One region of the Rhizobium sp. P28RR-XV genome, then DNA from elsewhere that is predicted to be linked to it. Evidence: predicted binding sites of a transcription regulator. Region 1 holds the regulator's gene; each other region holds the start of a gene.
The links. The regulator PhoB, encoded in region 1, activates phosphate uptake and scavenging genes when phosphate is short. The targets are predictions, from matches to a motif close to TGTCATNNANCTGTCAT.
Positions count from the first base shown of each region.

Region 1 (4,212 bases):
GCGGGCTGGTGCTGAGCCTGATGACGCTGCCGATGATCATTATCGCCACGCGTTCGGCGCTACGCGCCGTGCCGCCGTCGATCCGCAGCGCCGCGCTTGGCCTCGGCGCATCGCGCATGCAGGTGGTCTTCCATCATGTCCTGCCGCTCGCCATGCCAGGCATCCTGACGGGCACTATCCTCGGGCTTGCCCATGCGCTCGGGGAGACGGCGCCGCTGCTCTTGATCGGCATGGTCGCCTTCGTCGCCAATTATCCGACATCGCCTCTCGATCCTTCGACGGCGCTGCCGGTGCAGATCTACATGTGGGCGAGCGAGGCCGAGCGCGCCTTCGTCGAAAGAACGTCCGGCGCCATTATCGTCCTGCTCTTCTTCCTCGTCGCGATGAACATCGGCGCCATCCTGCTGCGTCGCCGCTTCGAGCGGCGCTGGTAGGGAGGGCCGGGGAATGAACATGATGAGCGAAGCCGCAAGCGAAAGAGCCTTGGCCAAGAAGATGACTACGATCCCTTATAAGATGATCGGCCAGGACGTTTCGGTCTTCTATGGGGACAAGCGCGCGCTCTTCGACGTCAACCTGAAGATCCGCGCCAATACGGTGACGGCGCTCATCGGCCCTTCCGGCTGCGGCAAGTCCACCTTCCTGCGCTGCCTCAATCGCATGAACGACACGATCGAGACGTGCCGGGTGACGGGCAAGATCACGCTCGACGATCAGGATGTCTACGACAACAGCATCGATGTCGTGGAATTGCGCGCGCGCGTCGGCATGGTCTTCCAGAAGCCCAACCCGTTTCCCAAGTCGATCTATGAAAACGTCGCCTACGGGCCGCGCATCCATGGCCTGCACCGTTCCAAGGCCGATCTCGACCATATCGTCGAGACCAGCCTGCAGAAGGCGGGCCTGTGGGGCGAGGTCAAGGACAGGCTCCACGATGCCGGCACGAGCCTTTCGGGCGGTCAGCAGCAGCGCCTGTGCATCGCACGCGCCGTTGCCGTCAGTCCGGAAGTCATCCTCATGGACGAGCCGTGCTCGGCGCTCGATCCGATCGCAACGGCAAAGGTCGAGGATCTCATTCACGAGCTGCGGGAAAACTTCACGATCGTCATCGTGACGCATTCCATGCAGCAGGCAGCCCGCGTTTCGCAGCGCACCGCAATGTTCCATCTCGGCCATCTGGTTGAGGAGAACGATACCGATAAAATGTTCACCAATCCCGACGATTACCGCACGCAGGATTACATCATGGGCCGTTTTGGTTGATGATATCAGGCGCTCGGACCCTTTCACACAGTTCACCTTGAGGATAGAAAAATGGTCTCCACTCACATTCTCTCTGCTTACGACGAAGACCTGAAGTTCCTGACGCGCCGCATTGCGGAAATGGGCGGCCTGGCCGAGCAGATGGTCAGCGACAGCGTCCGCGCACTGGTCCAAAGCGACACTGCTCTTGCGCAGAAGGTCATCTCCGACGACGTCATCCTCGATCATGCCGAGCGCGAAGTCGGCGACAAGGCCATCGTCACCATCGCCCGTCGCCAGCCTATGGCTGCCGACCTGCGCGAGATCATGGGCTCGATCCGCATCGCTTCCGATCTGGAGCGCGTCGGCGACCTCGGCAAGAACACCGCAAAGCGTGTCATCGCCGTTCAGGGCGGCGTTCCGCGCCGTCTCGCCCGCGGCATCGAGCATCTCTCCGAACTGGCGCTCAGCCAGCTGAAGGAAGTTCTGGACGTTTATGCCACCCGTTCGCCCGACAAGGCTGTGTCGATCCGCGAGCGCGACGAGGAAATCGACGCCATGTACACCTCGCTCTTCCGCGAGATGCTGACCTACATGATGGAAGATCCGCGCAACATCACCACCTGCACGCATCTTCTCTTCTGCGCCAAGAACATCGAGCGCATCGGCGACCATGCCACCAACATCGCCGAGACGATCTATTACATGGCGACCGGCGCCCAGCCAGAAGGCGAGCGCCCGAAGGATGATACCGCCAATACCGTCGGCGCGGTGACGGAATAATCTGGAAGCGAAAAGGGAGACCAAAGGCGCATGGTTCCGAGAGTTGCTGTTGTAGAAGACGAGGAAGCGCTAAGCGTTCTGCTGCGCTACAATCTCGAGGCCGAAGGCTTCGAGGTCGACACGATCCTCAGAGGCGATGAGGCCGAGCTGCGTCTCCAGGAGCGCATTCCCGATCTCCTGATCCTCGACTGGATGCTCCCCGGCGTGTCCGGCATCGAACTCTGCCGCCGGCTGCGTATGCGGCCGGAGACGGAGCGCCTGCCGATCATCATGCTGACGGCCCGAGGGGAGGAGAGCGAGCGCGTGCGCGGGCTTTCCACCGGCGCGGACGATTACGTCGTCAAGCCGTTCTCGACGCCGGAGCTGATGGCCCGTGTCAAGGCGATGCTGCGGCGTGCCCGTCCGGAGGTTCTCTCCACGGTGCTGCGTTGCGGGGATATCGAGCTGGACCGCGAAACCCATCGCGTTCATCGCAAAAGCCGCGAAGTGCGGTTGGGGCCGACGGAGTTCCGCCTGCTGGAATTCCTGATGTCCTCGCCGGGCCGCGTCTTCTCGCGCTCGCAGCTGCTGGACGGCGTATGGGGGCATGATATCTATGTCGACGAACGCACCGTCGACGTGCATGTCGGTCGCCTGCGCAAGGCGCTCAACTTCTCCAATATGCAGGATGTCATCCGTACCGTTCGCGGCGCGGGCTACTCCATGGAAGCCTGAGCGGCGATACCCGGTCAGGCATCGACATAGCGGCGGAAATAGAAAACGGGCCTCAATGGCCCGTTTCTTTTATCTCAGCTTTGGGGACATATCAGCCGCGCGGTTGAGCCGGCCGGCGCCGCTCATGCACCGGCTGGTAGGCCAGGCGCTGGTGGTAGCCGCAATAGGGCGATGCATCCGGGCTCTCGTTGCCGCAGAAGTGGAAATCGTCCTTCAGCGGGTCGCCGACGGGCCACTTGCAGGTGCGTTCCGTAAGCTCGGTCAGGCCGAGACGCCGGGAGATCGGAACGACGACGTTGGCAGCCGGACGATACCGGATCTCGTTGACGGCATCGATCTCGACCTCTTCCTTGAGCATGGTTGCGCCCTGCTGGCGGGTAACCGTGCGGGTTGCGACACGAGACGCGTAATTCGGCGCGCGCGGTGCCGCGCTGCTGCGCTTCGGCGTGCGTGCCGCAGCCGCCGTGCCGCCCGCCTTCGCTCGGCCAGGAAGGTTCAGGCGATGCACCTTGCCGATGACGGCATTACGGCTCACGCCGCCAAGCTGCGCCGCAATCTGGCTGGCGCTCAACCCTTCGGACCATAGCTTTTTCAGCTTCTCGACGCGTTCGTCTGTCCAATTCATGCCCTGTCTCCGCTGTCGCGTTTCCGATGGCAGAATCCCTCACCATTGCCTCGCATGGGATCGAGGCGCGAAACGCTCTAAAATTGTGGTGACTAGTTCCGCCGCATGCAGTCTAGCAATTGATTTTTAACCTAGTGTGAGGCTGACTCCGTGACAAGAGTCGCGGGAATCTTGAGGAATCGATTTCGAGGTTTTCCCCAACTTGCTGCCCCGGCGTGGCATTTCTGCAATAGGCAGTGCCGAACGCATCCCTTTTGGCCGACAGCGCTTTCTCGCACCTGCTAAACGCCAGTTTTGTTGACATCGCGGTGCAAAACATCAATAGTGGCCAGGCCGCCGCAAGGCGGCTTTTGATTTTTTCGGACCCGTTTCATCAAGTGGAAGCGATTGGTCCTTAGGGTTGTGATCGAGGAGATATGCCATGGCAGAGACCGCGCCGCTTTACGATACCTATCTGCGTGCTCCGCTGCGGTTCGAGCGAGGCGAGGGCGTCTGGCTGGTTACCGAAAACGGCGAGCGCTACCTCGATTTCGCAGCCGGCGTGGCAGTCAATTCGCTCGGTCATGCCCATCCTCATCTGGTCGCCGAGCTGAAGGCGCAGGCCGACAAGGTCTGGCACCTGTCCAACCTCTATGAAGTGCCCGGGCAGGAAAAGCTGTCGAAGCGGCTGACGGACGTTACCTTCGCCGACAAGGTCTTCTTCACCAATTCGGGTGCAGAGGCGCTGGAATGCGCCATCAAGACGGCGCGGCGCTATCAATTCGCCAAGGGGCATCCTGAAAAGTTCCACATCATCACCTTCGAAGGCGCCTTCCACGGGCGTACCATCGCGACGATCGCCGCCGGCG
Region 1 is NZ_JABAIG010000011.1:7,830-12,041, reverse strand. Features, by position in the region: gene pstA (phosphate ABC transporter permease PstA) at 1-434, shown strand, start outside; gene pstB (phosphate ABC transporter ATP-binding protein PstB) at 448-1,263, shown strand; gene phoU (phosphate signaling complex protein PhoU) at 1,315-2,025, shown strand; gene phoB (phosphate regulon transcriptional regulator PhoB) at 2,056-2,739, shown strand; gene HGP12_RS22920 (GcrA family cell cycle regulator) at 2,831-3,364, opposite strand; gene HGP12_RS22915 (aspartate aminotransferase family protein) at 3,786-4,212, shown strand, end outside.

Region 2 (4,212 bases), on a different contig from region 1:
CTTTGCCGCCTTTTGCATGACCAAGTACAAGACCTATGTCTGCCGGCGGGATTTTCATGAAATCTATCGAGCCGCACTTGGCAGGGCACGACATCTCATGCCTTTCGAGCATGCCGAGATGGATTTTCTCGGCTCGAAAGTCCTCAGGCTGCACAATCCCATCAACCGAAGAGTTGCCTATGAGCTCCTGCGGCGGCTGGGCTTGGGCGCCATATCCGGATGGGCCTACCGCCCAGTCTGACCTTGAGCCGGCCTTGCTCGCCGGTGGCGGAGTTAGAGCGCTTTAGTTTTTCACAGAACCCCTAAACCGCTCTAACTCTTTGTTATCTAGCAATTCCGGACGGAAAACCGCTCAGCACTTTTCCTGGAATTGCTCTAGTCAGTAGACTTCGGGCACGTACATTTCCGGCGGAACCGGTGTGCGATGATAATCGACATGACGCAGGCGCTCCGGCAGGACGATTTCCGGCTTTGGTACGTTTTCGTAGGGAATCTGGTTCAGGAGATGCGCGATACAGTTGAGGCGCGCCCTCTTCTTGTCGACGGCATGGACGACCCACCATGGCGCCTCGGGAATATGCGTGCGCTCGAGCATCTCTTCCTTCGCCTTGGTGTATTCTTCCCAGTGTACGCGGCTTTGCAGGTCCATCGGCGAAAGCTTCCACTGCTTCAGCGGATCCTGAATGCGCATGTTGAAGCGGAATTCCTGTTCTTCGTCGGTGATCGAGAACCAGTATTTCAGGAGAATGATGCCGGAGCGAACCAGCATGCGCTCGAAATCCGGTACGGAACGGAAGAATTCTTCCAGCTCATCGGGCGAGCAGAAGCCCATGACGCGCTCGACGCCGGCCCGATTGTACCAGCTGCGATCGAACAACACCATTTCGCCGGCTGTCGGCAGATGCGCGGTATAGCGCTGGAAATACCACTGATGCCGCTCACGCTCGGTCGGAGCCGGCAATGCGACGACGCGGCAGACGCGCGGATTGAGGCGCTGAGTGACACGCTTGATGGCGCCGCCCTTGCCGGCGGAATCGCGGCCCTCGAACAGTACGACGACCTTGAACTTCTTGTACTGCACCCAGTCCTGCAGGCGCACGAGCTCGTGCTGAAGGCGGAAGAGTTCGCGGAAATAGATGCGGCGATCGAGCGCCTCTTCGCCTTCGCCGATAAGGCCCTCTGCGACCAACTCGTCCAGCCGGTCCTCTTCGAGCTGCATCTCCAGCTCCTCGTCAAAGCTATCGACGATCTCATCCTTGATGCGGCTGAGCGGATCGTGTGTTTCATCGGTCATTATGCGCCTCCTGCTCTGTTTTCATGTAACTGCTGCAGCCTTCGACTGCAGCAAGCCGATCCGTTCTTCGAACATGCGCCGGCTACGATCTGGGGTATTATTCGGCAGTCCAGCCGCCGTCGACGGAAAGCGTCGTACCGGTAATCTGCTTTGCGGCCTCGCTGCACATGAAGACCGCAATGGCAGCAACTTCGTCAACGGTGACGAATTCCTTCGTCGGCTGGGCGGCCAGCAGCACATCGTGCTTGACCTGCTCTTCCGTCATGTTGCGTGCCTTCATCGTCTCGGGGATCTGCTTCTCGACGAGTGGCGTCCAGACATAGCCGGGCGCGATGGAATTGACGGTAACGCCGTCCCGCGCGGCTTCGAGCGCGATGGTCTTGGTGAGGCCGGTAATGCCGTGCTTTGCCGAGACGTAGGCCGATTTGAACGGAGAGGCGACCAGCGCGTGCGCCGAAGACGTATTGATGATGCGACCCCATTTGCGGGCTTTCATGCCGGGAATGGCGGCCTTGATGGCGTAGAAGGCGGCAAGGAGATTGATGCGGATGATGGCTTCCCACTTATCGTCCGGGAATTCCTCGATCGGGGCCACGAACTGGATACCGGCATTGTTGACGAGAACATCCAGGCTGCCGAAAGCTTCTTCGGCTTCGCGTACCATTGATGTCACTTCCTCGCCATTCATCATGTTGGCGCCGGAGTAGCGGCACTTCACGCCGAAATCGGCTTCGATGGCAGCCCGTTCCTTTTCGATCGCATCGGCATCGCCAAGGCCGTTGATCGTCACATTCGCGCCTTCCGCGGCAAAGGCGCGCGCGATCGCAAGGCCGATACCGCTGGTCGAACCGGTGACCAGCGCATTCTTCGAAGTCAACGAACCCATTATGCTACTCCCGCAATCGCTATGACATGGTTGGGTAAAGGGAAATGCTCAAGATGAGCGCACACTGCCAGCCGGATATGTCGCTTTGATAACAGTGGCAGGTCCGCTCCTGCGCAACCATTCTGCGGCTGACACTTCACTGTCATGCAACCGTGCAAGTTTTCGCTCCGGCGCCCGGCGATTTCCTCCAACGACGGACAATAAGATGAAGGTCGAAGACATTCTGAAGCATGCCTATGCGATGCCGCTGACCAATCCTTCCTATCCACCTGGACCCTACCGGTTCTTCGACCGCGAATACATCATCATCACCTACCGCACCACGCGCGAAGCCTTGGAGGCGGTCGTGCCCGCGCCGCTCGAGATCTACGAGCCGCTGGTGAAATACGAATTCATCCGCATGCCCGATTCCACCGGCTTCGGCGACTATACCGAGACCGGGCAGGTCATTCCGGTTACCTATCGCGGACAAAAGGGCGGCTATGTCCATTCCATGTATCTGGATGACGATGCGCCGATCACCGGCGGCCGCGAGATCTGGGGCTTTCCCAAGAAGCTGGCCAATCCGAAAATCGTCAACGAAGGCGAGGTCATCGTCGGAACCCTGCATTACGGCAGCGTCCTCTGCGCCACGGGAACGATGGGCTACAAGCACAAGCCGGTGGATCAGGGACCGCTTCTGGCCGCTCTGTCGGAGCCCAACTTCCTGATCAAGATCGTGCCGCATGTCGACGCCACCCCGCGCATCTGCGAGCTCGTACGCTATTACCTCACCGATATCACCATCAAGGAAGCCTGGACTTCCCCCGCCGCCCTCGATCTCAGGCCGCATGTCATGGCCGATGTCGCGCGGCTGCCGGTTCTCGAAGTGGTCTCGGCCGTTCATTTCACCGCCGATCTGACGCTTGGGCTTGGCGAAGTCGTTCACGACTATCTCGCCGAGCGCAGATAACTGAAAGCTTTGTTGTTAAGACCATAGTGGAGACGGACCGTGCTCGAACGAAATACCAAGGCGGCAGCGCCGACCATCCCGGAAATAGCCGCGCAATATGACCGTGTTGCCCTGGTCTTCCAAGGCGGCGGCGCGCTCGGTGCCTATCAGGCCGGTGTCTATCAGGCGCTTGCCGAGGCGGGATGCGAGCCTACCTGGCTTTCGGGTGTCTCGATCGGCGCGGTCAATGCTGCAATCATCGCCGGCAACGAACCGAGCCGGCGCCTGCAGCGCCTCGAACAGTTCTGGCAGATCATCTCCGGCCGCAAGATCTGGGCCTATACGCCGGAAGGCGATTTCTTCCGCGATATCCGCAACCGCACCAGCTCGTGGATGACGATGACCATGGGCCAGCCCGGCTTTTTCAAGCCGCGCTTTCCCAATCCCTGGCTTGAATTGCCGGGAGCCGAAGGTGCCACCAGCTTCTACGACTCGGCGGAGCTGAAGAAGACGCTCGAAATGCTGATCGATTTCGACCTGCTGAACGATGGCAAGAAGCGCTTCAGCGTCGGCGCGGTGAATGTCCGCACCGGCAATTTCGTCTATTTCGACACCGACAAAGTCCGCATCGGTCCCGAGCATATCATGGCAAGCGGCGCCCTGCCGCCGGCCTTGCCGTCCGTCCGCATCGAAGGCGAATATTATTGGGACGGCGGCATCGTCTCCAACACGCCGCTGCAATATCTGCTCGATCAGGAAGAAGATCGCAGCTCGCTCGTGTTCCAGGTGGATCTGTTCAGCGCCCGCGGCGTGCTGCCGCGCAGCATGCCGGACGTGCTGTCGCGTCACAAGGACATCATGTATTCCAGCCGCACGCGGCAGAACACCGACAATTTCAAGCGCATTCACGGGCTGAAGATGAAGCTCCTGGGTGCGTTGAAACGTGTTCCGAGGGATCAGTTGAGCCCGGAAGAGGAAGAATTGATCGCCGATTATTCCGATGCCGGCGTCGTCAACATCGTGCATCTGATCTATCAGCACAAGAACTACGAGGGCCATGCCAAGGATTACGAGTTCTCCGGCACCTCGATGCGCGAGCAT
Region 2 is NZ_JABAIG010000003.1:364,543-368,754, reverse strand. Features, by position in the region: gene HGP12_RS08590 (class I SAM-dependent methyltransferase) at 1-241, shown strand, start outside; gene ppk2 (polyphosphate kinase 2) at 380-1,294, opposite strand; gene HGP12_RS08580 (3-hydroxybutyrate dehydrogenase) at 1,392-2,180, opposite strand; gene HGP12_RS08575 (acetoacetate decarboxylase) at 2,386-3,132, shown strand; gene HGP12_RS08570 (patatin-like phospholipase family protein) at 3,172-4,212, shown strand, end outside.
Region 2: the regulator PhoB is predicted to act here: its motif matches at 2,310-2,326, upstream of HGP12_RS08575 (acetoacetate decarboxylase).

Region 3 (4,212 bases), on a different contig from region 1:
CCTGCTGATGGACGAGCCCTTCGGCGCGCTCGACAGCCTGACGCGCGAACAGATGCAGGAATTGCTGGTCTCGATTTGGGCCAGAACCGACAAGCGCATCTTCTTCATCACCCATTCGATCGAGGAAGCACTGTTCCTCGGCACGGAGGTGCTGGTCATGTCTCCACGGCCAGGGCGCGTCGTTGCCCGCTTCGAACTTGATTTCGTGCATCGCTTCGCCGAGAGCGGCGACACGCGGGCGATCGTGACATCTCCGGAATTCGGCAATCTCCGAGAGGAAATTCGCACCATTCTCCACGACGCCGACAACATCAGGAGCGCGGCATGAGCGACATCATCGAGACGCGCCCGATCGCAACCTCCCGGAACAAAGAGCAGCCAAAGCTGGTTCGCGTTCCCGGTTTCGGGGTCGGCGACAAGCCGACTATCGCCATCAGCATCGCCACGGCAATCGTCTGTCTTGCGCTGTGGTGGCTGGTTGGAAAGCTCGGTCTGGTGTCGCATCTCTTCCTGCCCCGCCCGGACGAGGTTCTGACGCAGATCGGTGTCGTCTATCGCGACGGCTATGCCGGCGCGTCCTTGTCCGAGCATATACTCGCCAGTCTGTTCCGCATCGTCGCCGCCGCGACCATCGCGATCCTCCTCGGCATTCCAGTCGGCCTGTTGATGGGTCTCAACCGCTGGGCAAAAGGAATTCTGGATACGCCGATCGAATTCTACTGGCCCTTGCCTCCGCTTTCCTATCTGCCGCTGATGATCATATGGCTCGGCATCGGCGAGACCTCGAAGATCACACTTCTCGTGCTCGCCATGTTCGCGCCGATCTGCCTGTCCGCGCAGGCCGGCGTCCGGTCGCTGCCGCTCGAACGCGTCAATGCCGCCAGGTCGCTGGGTGCAAACCGGCTGCAGCTCTTCTTCGCCGTCGTGCTGCCCTCGGCCCTGCCGGAAATTCTAACGGGCGTGCGGATCGCCTTCGGCATCGGCTGGGGAACGCTGGTGGCGGCGGAACTCATCGCCTCGACCCGTGGCATCGGCTTCATGATCATGTCGGCATCGCAGTTCCTTGCCACCGACGTCGTCTTCGTCGGCATCGGCATCATCGCGGTCTGCGCATTCGCCTTTTCGGCCGCCGTCCGTATCCTCGAGGCTGTCCTCGTTCCCTGGAAGGGCAAGCTTTAACAGCGATCGGCCGTGGGCCGATGTCGTTCGCGGCCCTCCTCTCCATGCAATCACTCATTCGATTGCGACAGACCCACAGGCGCAGGCATGAGCAACAATTGCGAGTTTCTCTGGTACATCCCCAACGATGTCAAACCGGGCCATCGCGGCGATTCCGCCGTCGAGAACCACAACAGCCTGGAGACGCTCACCAGTCACGCCAGGGCGCTGGAGGATCACGGCTGGAAGGGTGCGCTGATCGGCACCGGCTGGGGACGCCCCGACACCTTTACTGTCGCGACCGCACTTGCCGCCCGCACCACCACTTTCGAGCCGCTGATTGCAATACGCCCCGGCTATTGGCGACCGGCGCATTTCGCCTCCGCCGCCGCCACACTGGATCACCTGAGCGGCGGCCGCGTGCGCGTCAATATCGTATCGGGTAAGGATAACCTTGCCGCCTATGGCGACAGCGAAGGCGACCAGGCCAACCGCTATGGCCGCACCAAGGAGTTCATGCGGCTCACCCGCAAGCTCTGGACGGAAGAAAACGTCTCCTATGAGGGCGAGCATTTCCGCGTGAACGACTCCACTGCCGCGCCACGCCTCCAGCGCCGTGGTGACCGCCTGCACCCCAAGCTCTATTTCGGCGGCGCGTCGGATGCAGCGGAGCGCGTTTCCGCCACTGAAGCCGATGTCCAACTCTTCTGGGGTGAGCCGCTCGCCGACATTGGTGAACGGATCAGCCGGCTCAAGGCATTGAGTAGAGAGCTCGATCGAGATCTCCCGCCGCTGGAGTTCGGGCTGCGCATCACGACGCTGGTTCGCGACACGACGGGGCAGGCCTGGGCGGACGCCGAAGCGAAAGTTGCCGAAATGGCCAAAGGCAACGGAGTTCGCTGGAACGATCATCGGCAGTCGGTCGCCGTCGGCCAGAAACGGTTGTTCGATCTCGCCGCGCGCGGCGACGTGCTCGACGATAACCTCTATACCGCGCCGGGCAAATTCGGCGGCGGAGGGGCAGGCACCACATGGCTTGTCGGCTCGGCCGAAGACGTCGCCCGTTCGCTGCTCAAATATCGCGATCTGGGCATCACGCATTTCGTCCTTTCGGACACGCCCTATCTCTCGGAAATCAAGCGGCAGGGCGACCAATTATTGCCGCTGCTGCGCGAGCACGTTTCGGCGTGATCCATCGGCGAAAAATCTGTCCGCGTTGAATGGAAGCCGATGCCGAGCGTCGTGGCGTCCACAGCAAACATCGGCAAGACCTGAAAACATCACTATCCCCAGCCTTTCCAAGCCGCACTTTGTCAATTATGACGATTTCGTGACAATGGACGCATGGAGCTTTGATGCTAGGCTGGTTTCGCAAACTCATGCCGCGCGAGGATCGTTTCTTCGATCTCTTCGCGCAGCATTCGCGCACGATCGTCGGTGCCGCCGAGGCGCTGAACGCCCTGCTTTCCGGCAATGACATCGAGGGAAGGTGCCGGCAGATCATCGAGCTCGAAAATCAGGCCGACGATATTACGCGCGACGTGCTGCTCGCGGTTCGCAAGAGCTTCATTACCCCCTTCGATCGCGGCGACATCAAGGATCTGATCATGTCGATGGATGACGCCATCGACATGATGCACAAGACGGTCAAGACCATACGCCTGTTCGAGCAGAAGAGTTTCGATCCCCTCATGCAGCAGATGGGCGAAGTGATCGTCAAGGCGGCGCATCTCGTTGCCGAAGCGGTGCCGTTGCTGGCTCGCATGGGCACCAATGCCACGCGGCTTGCGACCATCACGGAAGAGATCGTCAAGGCCGAAGGTTATGCCGACGAGCTGCACGAACAGGGCCTGAAGGATCTCTTCCGCACGCACGGCGCCTCCAACGCCATGGCCTACATCATCGGCAGCGAGATATATGGCGAGCTGGAAAAGGTTGTCGACCGCTTCGAAGACGTCGCCAATGAGATCAACGGCATCGTGATCGAGAGTGTCTGATGGAGGCTTCGCTTGCCTTTCCGCTGTTGGTGGCAATCATTGCCACGGCGCTGTTCTTCGACTTCCTGAATGGCCTTCATGATGCCGCGAATTCCATCGCGACCATCGTCTCGACCCGAGTTCTCAGGCCGCAATATGCGGTTCTCTGGGCCGCATTTTTCAATTTCATCGCCTTCATGTTCTTCGGCTTGCACGTCGCGGAAACGCTTGGAACGGGCATCATCGACCCGAAGATCGTCGACGCGTCGGTCATCTTCTCCGCTCTTATGGGCGCAATCGTCTGGAACATCGTCACCTGGATATTCGGCATTCCGTCAAGCTCGTCGCATGCACTGGTCGGCGGACTGATCGGCGCCGGTCTTGCCAAGGTCGGCATCAGTTCGATCGTCTGGGTCGGCGTCCTCAAGACGGCGGGCGCGATCGTCATGTCGCCGCTCATCGGCTTCACGCTCGCATTGTTTCTGGTGCTTGCCGTGACATGGCTCTTCGTCCGGCAGACCCCGTTTGCCGTTGACAGCACCTTCCGCATCTTGCAGTTCTTCTCAGCCTCGCTCTATTCCCTCGGACACGGCGGCAATGATGCCCAGAAGACCATGGGAATCATTGCGATACTGCTTTATTCCCAAGGATATGGCGGCAGCGCTTTCCACGTTCCCTTATGGGTGGTTCTCTCATGCCAGTCGGCCATGGCCTTGGGCACATTGCTTGGAGGATGGCGGATCGTGCACACGATGGGTTCGAAAATTACCCGCCTCAATCCGATGCAGGGCTTCTGCGCGGAGACGGGCGGCGCATTGACGCTCTTTGCCGCGACCTGGCTCGGAATACCGGTTTCCACGACCCATACGATTACCGGCGCCATCATCGGTGTCGGAGCCGCGCGTCGAGTCTCGGCCGTACGGTGGGGCGTTGCCGGCAACATCGTTATCGCCTGGATCATCACGCTGCCAGCTGCGGCCGTGATCTCGGCGCTATCCTATTGGATCATTCAACTCTTTCATTGAGCGGCTTACGATGAGGAACAGCGCTTAGCGCGCTGAACCGAAGAGCGAAGCCT
Region 3 is NZ_JABAIG010000008.1:188,041-192,252, forward strand. Features, by position in the region: gene HGP12_RS18455 (taurine ABC transporter ATP-binding protein) at 1-328, shown strand, start outside; gene HGP12_RS18460 (ABC transporter permease subunit) at 325-1,179, shown strand; gene HGP12_RS18465 (LLM class flavin-dependent oxidoreductase) at 1,267-2,349, shown strand; gene HGP12_RS18470 (DUF47 family protein) at 2,514-3,155, shown strand; gene HGP12_RS18475 (inorganic phosphate transporter) at 3,155-4,159, shown strand.
Region 3: the regulator PhoB is predicted to act here: its motif matches at 2,478-2,494, upstream of HGP12_RS18470 (DUF47 family protein).

Region 4 (4,212 bases), on a different contig from region 1:
ACCCGCGAGCTCTACGAGAGCAAATATGCGGACGTCTTCAAGGGCGATGCCAACTGGCAGGCCGTGCAGGTTCCTCCGGGCCAGACCTACGCCTGGGACGACAACTCGACGTACGTCCAGAACCCGCCTTACTTCGTCGGCATGGGCAAGACCGGCGCCGGCATCTCCGACATCAAGGGTGCCCGCGTTCTCGGCCTCTTCGGCGACAAGATCACCACCGACCACATTTCCCCGGCCGGTTCGATCAAGGCTGCCTCGCCGGCCGGCTCCTACCTCATCGGTCATGGCGTCGGTGTTGCCGACTTCAACCAGTACGGCACGCGCCGCGGCAACCATGAAGTCATGATGCGCGGCACCTTCGCCAACATCCGCATCCGCAACCACATGCTCGGCCCGAACGGCAAGGAAGGTGGCTACACCATCCACTATCCGTCCAAGGAAGAGACCTCGATCTACGATGCGGCCATGCAGTACAAGGCGGAGGGCGTTCCGCTCGTCATCTTCGCCGGCGTCGAATACGGCAACGGCTCGTCGCGCGACTGGGCTGCCAAGGGCACCAACCTGCTCGGTGTGCGCGCCGTGATCGCCCAGTCCTTCGAGCGTATCCATCGCTCGAACCTGGTTGGCATGGGCGTCATCCCTTTCGTCTTCGAGGACGGCACCACCTGGGCCAGCCTCGAGCTGAAGGGTGACGAACTCGTCACGATCGAGGGCCTGGAACACATCAAGCCGCGTGAGCGCAAGATCGCCAAGATCACCTATGGCGACGGCACGGTAAAGGACGTTCCGATCATCTGCCGTATCGATACGCTGGATGAGGTTGTCTACGTCAACAATGGCGGCATCCTGCAGACCGTTCTGCGCGATCTCGCCGCCTGATCGGCGTCTCCGCTCCATCTCGTAGTTTTCACGCAATTCCTGGACGCCGCCGGAAAACTCTTCCGGCGGCGTCTTGTTTTTCACGGTGATGTGTACGGCGAGCCTTTGCCGGGCGTCAGCCTCACCCCATCGTGACTTTGCGTCATCGCGCTAAACCATTATCTCTTGTTTCAGATTTTTCGAGCTTGATGTGGGCTGAGTGGTCCCGAGGAGCGTGAATGGTTTGGGCGTCCGCATTCGTGGGCGGCGCCGAAATTTTACGAAAGAGGTAAAAGGGAAATGCGCCTTCGATTTTCGGTTCCACTTCTGGCAGGCATCGCGCTGGCAAGTTCGCTGCATGCGCAGGAGGCGTCGAAGATCAAGGGCGTCGTCGAGCTCTTCACCTCGCAGGGCTGTGCCTCTTGTCCCCCCGCGGACGCGGCGTTCCGCAAGCTGATCCGCCAGGGTGATGTCGTCGCGCTCGCCTATCATGTCGACTATTGGAACTATCTCGGCTGGAACGACACCATGGCGTCCAAGGACAACACGGCGCGCCAATATGCTTATGCCCGCACGATGGGGCGCAGCGGGGTCTATACGCCGCAGGCGATCGTCAATGGCAGGGCCCATATGAACGGCGCCGATCTCGACGCCATCAATGTCAAGCTCAATGACTTCCAGAGCCACGGCGAGGGGCTGATAGTTCCGGTCAATGCCGTTACCAAGGGCGACGAGCTTGAGATCAAGATCGGCGCCGGCGAGGGCAGGGCCAATGTGGTCGTCGTCTATTTCGACAAGGAGCAGATGGTGGCGCCGAAAGGCGGTGAAAACACCGGCCAGCAGATCGCCTATATGCATGCGGTCTCGGATGTCGAGACCGTGGGCATGTGGGATGGCAAGGCCATGAGCCTGGCGCTGCCCTCCACCGTGCTCGACAAGGCCGGCCGCAGAGGTCTTGCTGTTCTTCTGCAATCGTCGACGCCTTCGGGCGATCCAGCTGCCATCATCGGAGCAACGGTCCTCACGATCGGCTCCGACGGCTGAGCGGCATTTCTGTATTTCGACTTGTGCGGAAAAGATACCCTATTTCGGCTGGCACCGAAAAGGCTCGCTATTTTGGCTGGCGCCAAAAAGGCGAGGTGCCCGGCGAGGACGCATTCGGGGCTGGGGTTTAATCGATGCGCCCCGGCCGGGCCGTTTGACGCGGCGGCGCCAAACGGCGTCTATACTTCCTGTAAATTGGGCGTCGTTTTGTCTGAAATGCGGCGCCGCCGAGATGCTTTCGGGCGGCGTAAAAAAATTGTGAGCCCTCTGCCGTCTTGCAATTTGGTGCGGCTGAGGCAAACTGTCATTCTCCTGTCATGAGATAGCCCCTGGGGGATTGATGACTGATCAGCCGGATTTGCGACACGGCGAACACCGTTCCGCCGATACTAATTCCTCCGTCGTCGTCGATCTCAGGGAATACAAACAAAGCAAGGATCCGCTACCGGTGACCTTCCATCGCCGGGAGCTGGATGCGATTTTATGGATCTATGGCCGCATGGTCGGCGAGGGTGAGTGGCGCGACTATGCCATCGACCATTTGAAGGAGAAGGCGGTTTTTTCCGTCTTCAAGCGCTCCGGCGAGATGCCGCTCTTCCGCATCGAAAAGAATCCAAAGCTGGCGGCCAAGCAGGGCGCTTTTTCGGTCGTCAACATCAACGGCATGATCCTGAAGCGCGGCCATGACGTGCAGCAGGTTCTGAAGGTGTTCGACAAGCAGCTGAAGCTGGTGGATAAGTAGTTTCTCTTCATCGGCTCTATGTTGGCGGATAGGTGCCGTATCAGAGCTGCGGCATATCTGAAACCGATGCTACTCCCCAAACAACGTCCCCGGATAGACCGAAGGATCCGGATCGGTGCCATCTCCTTCGCCCAACGCCTTCTGCATCAGCATGGTGTCCAGCCATCGGCCATGCTTGTAGCCGGTGCCTTTCAACAGGCCGACTTCAGTGAAGCCCGCGGCGCGATGCACGGCGACGGAGGCGGGATGGGCGCCGCCGATGACGGCGATCATCTGGCGGAAGCCGAGCGTCACGCAGCGTTCGACGAGCGCATCGAGCAACAGCCTGCCGACGCCGCGCCCGCGGGCCTCGGGCGCCAGATAGATCGAATCCTCCACCATCCAGCGATAGGCCGGCCGTGTGCGGAACGATGAGGCATAGGCATAGCCGAGGAAGGTTCCGGCCTCATCTTCGGCGACGATATAGGGATAGGCCTTTTCCTGGATCGCCTGAAAACGCGCCGCCATCTCATCCTGGCTCGGCGGCGTGATCTCATAGCTTGCCGTGCCGTTGAGGACGGAGTCGCGATAGATTGCCGTGATGTGGGATAGGTCGTCTGTGGTCGCGCTGCGGAGGCTGATGGACATCTGCTTCTTGTTGCCTGATCTGCTAAAGCAATTCCAGGAAAACTGCATGGCAGTTTTCCGTCCGGAATTACGTAGAAACAAAAGGCTGGAGCATTTCCGCGATTCGAAGAAAAGCGGAAGCGTTCAGCTGTGATTGTCCGCTATCAAATCGCAGGGCTTGTCGCCAGGCAAATGAAAAAGGCGGCCGAAGCCGCCTTTCCGTTGCTCATTCATGCTGCGCGATTAACGGCGGTTGCCCATAAACTGCAGCAGGAACATGAACAGGTTGATGAAGTCCAGGTAGAGCGACAGGGCGCCCATGATGGCCTTGCGGCCGGCCACGGTGGCATCGTCGGCGGTGTAATACATTTCCTTGATCCGCTGCGTATCGTAGGCGGTCAGACCCGCGAAGATCAGCACGCCGATCACGGAGATTGCGAACTGCAGGGCGGACGAAGCCAGGAAGATGTTCACGAGCGTCGCGATGATCAGGCCGAAGAGACCCATCATCAGGAACGAGCCCATCGCGGACAGATCACGCTTCGTCGTATAGCCGAACAGCGACAGCGCGCCGAAGGACGCGGCGGTCACGAAGAAGGTCTGCACGACGCTCTGGCCGGTATAGATGATGAAGATCGACGACAGCGACAGGCCCACCAGCGCGGCATAGACCCAGAAGGTCGTCGTCGCGGCAGCCACGCTCATGCGGTTGATCCTGAAGCTCAGGAAGAAGACCATTGCCAGCGGAGCGAGGATGACAACCCACTTCAGCGGGCTGAGATAGATCGCCTGACCGAAGGCCGTGATCTGTCCGTTTGCAAAGGCGAGCGAGAAGGAGAGATAGGCGGCAACACCCGTGATCGCCAGACCCAGCGCCATCAGGTTATAGACCTTGAGCATGTAAGCTCGAAGGCCCTCGTCTATCATCGCACCGGATTGCGCGCCGCTCTGCGCCCGGTTTT
Region 4 is NZ_JABAIG010000004.1:199,751-203,962, reverse strand. Features, by position in the region: gene acnA (aconitate hydratase AcnA) at 1-879, shown strand, start outside; gene HGP12_RS10390 (thioredoxin family protein) at 1,159-1,902, shown strand; gene HGP12_RS10385 (DUF2794 domain-containing protein) at 2,243-2,644, shown strand; gene HGP12_RS10380 (GNAT family N-acetyltransferase) at 2,714-3,271, opposite strand; gene HGP12_RS10375 (Bax inhibitor-1/YccA family protein) at 3,494-4,212, opposite strand, start outside.
Region 4: the regulator PhoB is predicted to act here: its motif matches at 2,205-2,221, upstream of HGP12_RS10385 (DUF2794 domain-containing protein).